Regions from separate parts of the Bacillus sp. XB1 genome, predicted to be linked through region 1. Evidence: riboswitches for the same ligand, from Rfam matches in the RefSeq annotation. Region 1 holds a riboswitch; the other holds the start of a gene.
What was found. A riboswitch is a leader RNA that binds a small molecule or an ion and turns the genes downstream of it on or off. The one in region 1 is predicted to bind S-adenosylmethionine.
Positions count from the first base shown of each region.

Region 2: it holds a riboswitch for S-adenosylmethionine, as region 1 does, so the genes downstream of both, ACK1U5_RS26520 (ABC transporter permease) here and ACK1U5_RS02110 (hypothetical protein) in region 1, are expected to answer to the same signal.

Region 1 covers NZ_JBNRIL010000001.1:423,700-427,124, forward strand. Annotated here, with positions in the region: gene ACK1U5_RS02095 (ECF transporter S component) at 1-94, shown strand, start outside; gene ACK1U5_RS02100 (YwiC-like family protein) at 277-999, shown strand; gene ACK1U5_RS02105 (hypothetical protein) at 1,030-1,221, opposite strand; SAM riboswitch class I at 1,344-1,442, shown strand; gene ACK1U5_RS02110 (hypothetical protein) at 1,543-1,800, shown strand; gene ACK1U5_RS02115 (SWIM zinc finger family protein) at 2,063-2,452, shown strand; gene ACK1U5_RS02120 (NAD(P)H-dependent oxidoreductase) at 2,476-3,051, shown strand; gene ACK1U5_RS02125 (group-specific protein) at 3,048-3,401, shown strand.
Region 2 covers NZ_JBNRIL010000007.1:66,170-69,594, forward strand. Annotated here, with positions in the region: gene ACK1U5_RS26515 (ABC transporter permease) at 1-763, opposite strand, end outside; gene ACK1U5_RS26520 (ABC transporter permease) at 780-1,697, opposite strand; SAM riboswitch class I at 1,834-1,939, opposite strand; partial or broken gene ACK1U5_RS26525 (DUF3951 domain-containing protein) at 2,109-2,334, shown strand; gene ACK1U5_RS26530 (hypothetical protein) at 2,351-2,854, opposite strand; gene ACK1U5_RS26535 (multidrug effflux MFS transporter) at 3,116-3,425, opposite strand, start outside.

The sequences.
Region 1 (3,425 bases):
TATTTTCTTATTACTATTTAGTACTTCATGGATTACGATTCTTACAAGATTTAAAAAGAAATACGGTATATTAGATGAGCATAACGTGACATAGAAAAGCATACTCATATAAGGTAGGGTCGCGACTTACATATTCGTTTGCCTCTTTCATGCTTCTTACATATTGTAAGGAGCATTTTTTTGTCAAAAAATCGATTTAATATACATCCGTTATTATATAAAATTATTTGTATAATGGTAGGTGAGAACTTTTTTCAAAAGGGAGGTGTATAGTTAATGAAGTTAGTTATTCCGAAGCAACATGGTGCATGGGCTATGCTTGTTATTCCTTTTTTATTAAGTGTCATACTTGGGAAACCTACTATTTATCATATTCCATTGTTTTTAGCGTGGTTTTTTATCTATTTAGCCACGTATCCATTTCTTACATACATAAAGCAAAGACGAAAAAAAGAGTTTTTACAAGCTGCCATTGTTTATTTCAGCATTGCGTTCCTATTTGGGATGATTTCTTTATTATATGAGTGGCGAATTCTTTTATTCGTAATAGTAATGATTCCATTATTTATAGTGAATATGTATTACGCTCGTCAAAAAAATGAAAGAGCACTATTAAATGATATTTGTGCGATTATTGTGTTTTGTATCGGTGGATTAATTAGTTATTCCTTTTCAATGAAGCAAATCGATCATACAGCTATATTCATTGCACTTATTTCATTTTTATACTTTTTAGGTAGTACGTTCTATGTGAAAACGATGATTCGTGAAAAAAATAACCCGAAGTATCGTCTTATATCTTGGGGATATCATATCGTATTAACAATAATCATATTTGTGATTAATCCCTGGTGTTCTCTTATTTTTATACCAAGTGTCATTCGAGCAATTGTGTTGTATGGCAAAAAAATTTCTATTATAAAAGTAGGAATTTTAGAAATTGCTAATTCTGTATATTTTTTAATTATAACGGCAATAATTATGAAGTATGCCATTTGAAAAAACTTCCCATCAATTGATGGGAAGTTTTTAATCTTTTTCTAAAATGTGAACGGTGTACTCGCAACGTTGAATAGCTTGTTCAACAGCATAAAGTGATTGTTCAATACGAGCGCGATTAAAATCTTTTTCAACTGTTTCGAGCGCTTCTTCTAAACAATTTTTAGCTTCTTGTAATGATTGAAAAGAATCTTGTACATATCCGCGAGCATTTTGATGCATTTCATAATCCTCCTTGCGTGTTCGTATATGGGTAGTATGAACAGTAAGGAAGAAAATATAATTTGTTATATTTATTTGACAATTAAAGTGGAATTACGTATAGTAAGAATTAAGTGAATATTTTCTTATCCAGAGAGGTGGAGGGACTGGCCCGATGAAACCCAGCAACCGCGATGCAGGTGCTAATTCCAGCAGAACATATTTGTTCTGGGAGATAAGACGAAGATATATACGTAACTTCTTCTTATCGGAGAGGTTTTTTTATTGCAAAAAAACCGATTACGAAAATTTATATTAAGAAGAAAGGGGTTGCGCATTACTGTGACACTCGAAAAATACGTAAAACTGCGTAGTACAGTTTATGAATATATGATAGAGCAAGATAAGCCGATATCATTGTTAGATATTCAAGAACATATCGTTTCGCATCATGAAGGAAAATTCACGAAAAAGATGTTGCATCAATTTTATTTATCAAGATTATTAGACGAACTAAAACTGGATGGGAAAATTACATTAGCTGATGAATATCTCTATGCTGAAAAAGGGGTATTGTATAAGGCGAGAAAAGGGAGCTAAGCTCTCTTTTTTTCTTAAAATAACGGAGTATGTAGAGTAAAAGACTGCTAAAGCAGCCTGATACAGGGAATGGTGTTGAGTGTGTAGTGTCAAAAATTGAATGTGCCTGAAAGAGGCAATTCATATCGGCTGCAAATGAAAAGAGACACCTTCGCCGAATAGGTGTCAGTCGTTTTGTCATATAGACTTGCTATTTGACAGTTATTAGAATAACATACAGGATTTTTGAAGTCAAAAGGGAATTAAAGGAAGGGGTACAATTATGTACGCTTACTTATTAAAAGATATAACGAAATGGATCCCAAAGTACATTGTAGATAAGGGATATGAATATTATGAAGATGGACATGTAGAAGATGTTGAAATACATGATAAAAAAGTGTTTGCTTTCGTTACTGGAAATGCAGGAAATTATGAAGTAGTTATCGATCTCGAAGATTTTTCAGAAAGTAGCTGCGAATGTCCATATGAGAATCTTTGTAAGCATATGGCGGCAGTTGTTTATGATATTCAAGGTGCTGGTGAGAGTGCAGTTAAAGAGAAACTGAAAGATTTAGAAAAAGAAGAATTACTTATATTATTGAATCGATTATTGCAAAGTTCGAAAAACGTGCAAATTGTAGAGAAGATGTTAAAGAAGGAGAAACTTTAATGTATAGAGGGAGTTGTTATGTAGTGAACGTACTAATTGTATACGCTCATCCTAATCCTTCAAGTTTTAACGCGGCGATTTTCAATCATGTGCAAAAAGGACTACCGGAAACAAATCATTCAGTTACGCTGCTTGATTTATACAAAGAACAATTTGATCCAGTCCTCGTATTTAATGAAGAGAAGAAAAGACGTGATTTAGTAAATGAAGAAGAAACAGCTCGGTACAGAACGTTAGTAGAAGAAGTAGATACACTTTTATTCATCTATCCAATATGGTGGTGGGGGATGCCAGCAATTTTAAAAGGATTTATCGATCGTATTTTCGTAGCTGGATTTGCTTATAAATATGAAGGGGCTCTGTCGAAAGGATTATTGCAAGGGAAAAAAGCATGGGTTATTAATAAGTTAGACTCGCCCCTATGGTACGTCGCACTATTATATCGATCAGCAGATTGGATTATGATGAAGAGAGGTGTTTTACGTTTTTGTGGCATTCGCGATATAAAACGTTCAGTGTTTCAATCTGTGAAAACGAGTAAAGTATCAAAGCGTGAAAAATGGTTATTACAAATAGAAGAAAAGGCTCGTACATTATGAATGAAGTCGACCGTATTATAAACTGTATTCAGTATGACGGCGAACTTTTTCGGAAGTATGTTACGTGTTTACTTCAATTGAAAAAATGTAGTAAAACATTTCAGCAAATTCAAATAGAGTTAAGAAATGACTACTTGATAAGAGGAATTTGTGAAAGAGAAGTTGATGAGGTAGTACGGGGAAGTAAAGAATATGAAACATATTTTCTTCCTAAAGCGTTACAGTGGAATTTTTTGAGTGAACATCTACACTTGATCGGAAAAATTTGCGAAGATTTTTTTGCATTTGAGTCATTACATCTTACGGAGATAGAGTGGGAGAAGATTATAAATTGCATGGGAAATAAGTGATTTATTATGTAAAAAAGCTAGTAT
Region 2 (3,425 bases), on a different contig from region 1:
CAAGTCCTATAAAGCTTAAAAATGATTCTGAAAAAATAGCTGCTGGAATTGTAAATGATAAATTGACGATAATAATCCCTGTTAAATTCGGAATTAAATGCCCATATATAATTTTCATATGTGATGTACCTAATCGCTCTGCTGCAATAACAAACTCTCGTTGTTTTAAAGACAATACTTGTGCTCGAATGAGACGAGCCATTCCAATCCATCCCGTTAATGCAAGGGCGATAATAATGGTGAAAAGACCTGGTTTCATAACAATTAATAGTAAAATAACAATTAATAAATATGGGATGCCGTATAATACTTCAATTCCTCTTATAATCCACTCATCAATTAACGTTCCAAGGCGATTACGCCCTCTCACATATCCACTAAATCCACCAATCAGTACACCGAGCCCTATATCGAGGGCAGCTGCTACTAATCCAACTGTTAGTGAAATCTTCCCACCAGCCCAAGTACGTGCCCAAATATCTCTCCCTAGATCATCTGTTCCAAACCAATGTTCACTACTCGGCGGTAAATTTGTTGCCTCTTTTACTTGTTCACTCGCAGTAAATGAAGTTAAACTTTCGCCAATAAGCGAGAAAACAATAATTAGCAATAACGTCACTGTTCCTAAAACTGCGATTGGATTCGATATAAACTTACGAAACACTTCTTTCTTTCTGCTAATCGTTTGCTGATTTTTATTTATCGTTAATTCTTTTTTCTCTTCATTTGTTAATAACTGGTCATTAATTTCATAAGCCCCCATCTAAACATCCCCCTCCTTACGTAATAGAACGAATACGTGGATCAACAATACGGTGAATAATATCTGTAATGAAAATACAAGTAATTAATAATGCACTATAGAAAATTGTTGTTCCCATAATCACCGGATAGTCTCGGTTAAAAATACTATCTACAAAATATTTTCCTAGGCCAGGAATTGAAAAGATTTTTTCAATAACGAAAGTCCCCGTTAAGAGTCCAGCCATTAACGGTCCAACAAATGTAAGTACTGGAACAATCGCATTTCGAAGAGCGTGTCTTATAATAATCTTCTTAATTGGTATGCCTTTTGCTCTTGCTAACTTAATATAATCACTCTGCAGTACTTCGATCATATTAGAACGAACAAACCTTGTAATCACTGCGATTGGCCCTAACGCTAACGCAAAGGATGGCAATACTGTATGTTCGAATGTTCCCCAAGAGGCTACTGGTAAAAGCTCGAATTGAATAGCGAATACTTGTATAAATAGTGGTGCTAAAATAAAACTTGGAATAGAAATACCTAGAATTGCGAGCAAACTCACACTATAGTCAATTACTTTCCCATGATATAGAGCAGCAAATGTACCTGCAGCAATTCCGACTAACAACGAAATAACAAGTGCTTGTAGACCAATAATTGCTGATGGACCAAAGCCAGTTGTTATAATTTCTGATACACCTTGCCCGGTTGATTGAACAGATTCACCAAAATCAAAATGAACTACACCGTCTAAATAAGCCACATATTGATTCCACAACGGTTCATCAAGGTGATACTTCGCTCTCATGTTTTGGATCACTTCTTCAGGAAAGATTTTTGCATCTGATGAAAATGGATCCCCCGGAATAATATGCATAATTAGAAATGTCACCGTCGTAATAACCCATAGCGTGAACACCATAACTGATAATTTTTTAATTACATACACTTCAATAACCCCCTAAACACATATATTTACTTAGTTTTATGAACGTACTTTTTCCATTACTCCCTTTTCTCTTTTTAGAATACAAAAAGCCTTGATCTTAAAAAATAAGATCAAGGCTTAATAAACAAAGGCCCATCACTTATCTTTCAAGACTTGCTTGCTGGAATTAGCACGGTGTTCCTACTACAGAACCCGCTGCTGAGGTGTCATAGGGCCAGTCCCTCTACCTCTCTGGATAAGTAAATTGCTATATTATTATTTGGTTCAAATTGTATATTTCGAATTATAATTCTGAAAAAATGAAAAGTCAATCAAATTGGGTATATTTAGAAAAATCAGTTTTTAATCCATTTATCGAAATTACATTTTTCAGCTTATAATAAAAAGAAATGATGTTAAAGGAGTTATAAGATGGACCCCTTACTTCTTGCTACTATAGGATTACCCTTAACAATCGTTATACTTGTCATCATCGGCTTCTATAAACTCTTTATTAAAAAGAAACGTATTACTTTTTTATACTCCTTTCGATAATATTACCGGGCAAACTATTTCCGAATTTCACGAAGAGCAGAAGGTATTAGTATCCGAGGATGAAGATGAAGATGAAGACGGAGATGGTAATAAGAAAAAATAACCTTGCACAGGCAAGGTTATTTTTTCGTTTCTGCTTGAAAACGTTTATAGTATGTCGATGCTGTTGCAAAATTAATTTCTATATCACGAATCAACGATGAATCTTCTTCTTTAGCTAACTTCTGTAATTTTTTCATTGCTTGCTCCGATTCATTCAAGAAACCAACATATACTTCATGTTCTTGCTCTTTCGACTTCGGAACACGAATTTCTTTACGTATATGATCAATATCTTCTAACATGCTCGTTGTTACCTTTTGCACATCTTCTTTATATGTAGCAGTCGTTATTTCCTTACCGCCCTTTTCTTTTGCTACTTCAAATAACTGCAGTGCTTTATTAATTTCTTTATTCATTTTCATATCGTATTTTTCATGTACTGCACGGTATTCTTTCATCTCTTCTGTTTGTTCTGTAGATTGCTCTACCTTTTCTTTCGGTTCTTTCGTATCTTTATTTCCATTACATCCTGCTAGAAGGAGCATTCCTCCCATTACGGCAATACCCAAAACCTTCTTCATCTCTTCTTCTCCTTTTATCTACAACTATTACTCATTATAGTTTCTTTTATCTCCACTTGTTATTATACCGAGAACATCCTACTTTTTACACTTAAGACGACACCGTAATATATATACCAACATGTTTGTCACAGTATCGTCACTTTATACAAATAACTTTTGCAATGCTTTACTACATCACCTTACAAAACTGTATGAGGTATTTCAAAGAAATGAAAAAAGAACTGATTCAAACATTCCCTTTGAATCAGTTCTTTTTTGTTAAGCCTCTAGATTTTGTTTTTGCTGCAGTTCAAACTGTTTCTCACTTCTTCTGGCCATAAATAGATAACATAACACTGCTCCTACTTCACAAAGCGCAATAACAATACCCATCGGTAATGCTGTATTACTTCCACCGATACCTACTAGCGGAGCAACAAGAGCTCCTGAAATAAACTGTAATAAACCTAATAAAGCTGATGCTGTTCCTGCAGCTTGTTTCTGATTTCTCATCGCTAATGAGAACCCAGTTGTTGATACAACCCCGACACTTGATACGACAAGGAATAACGAACATAAAACACCAATT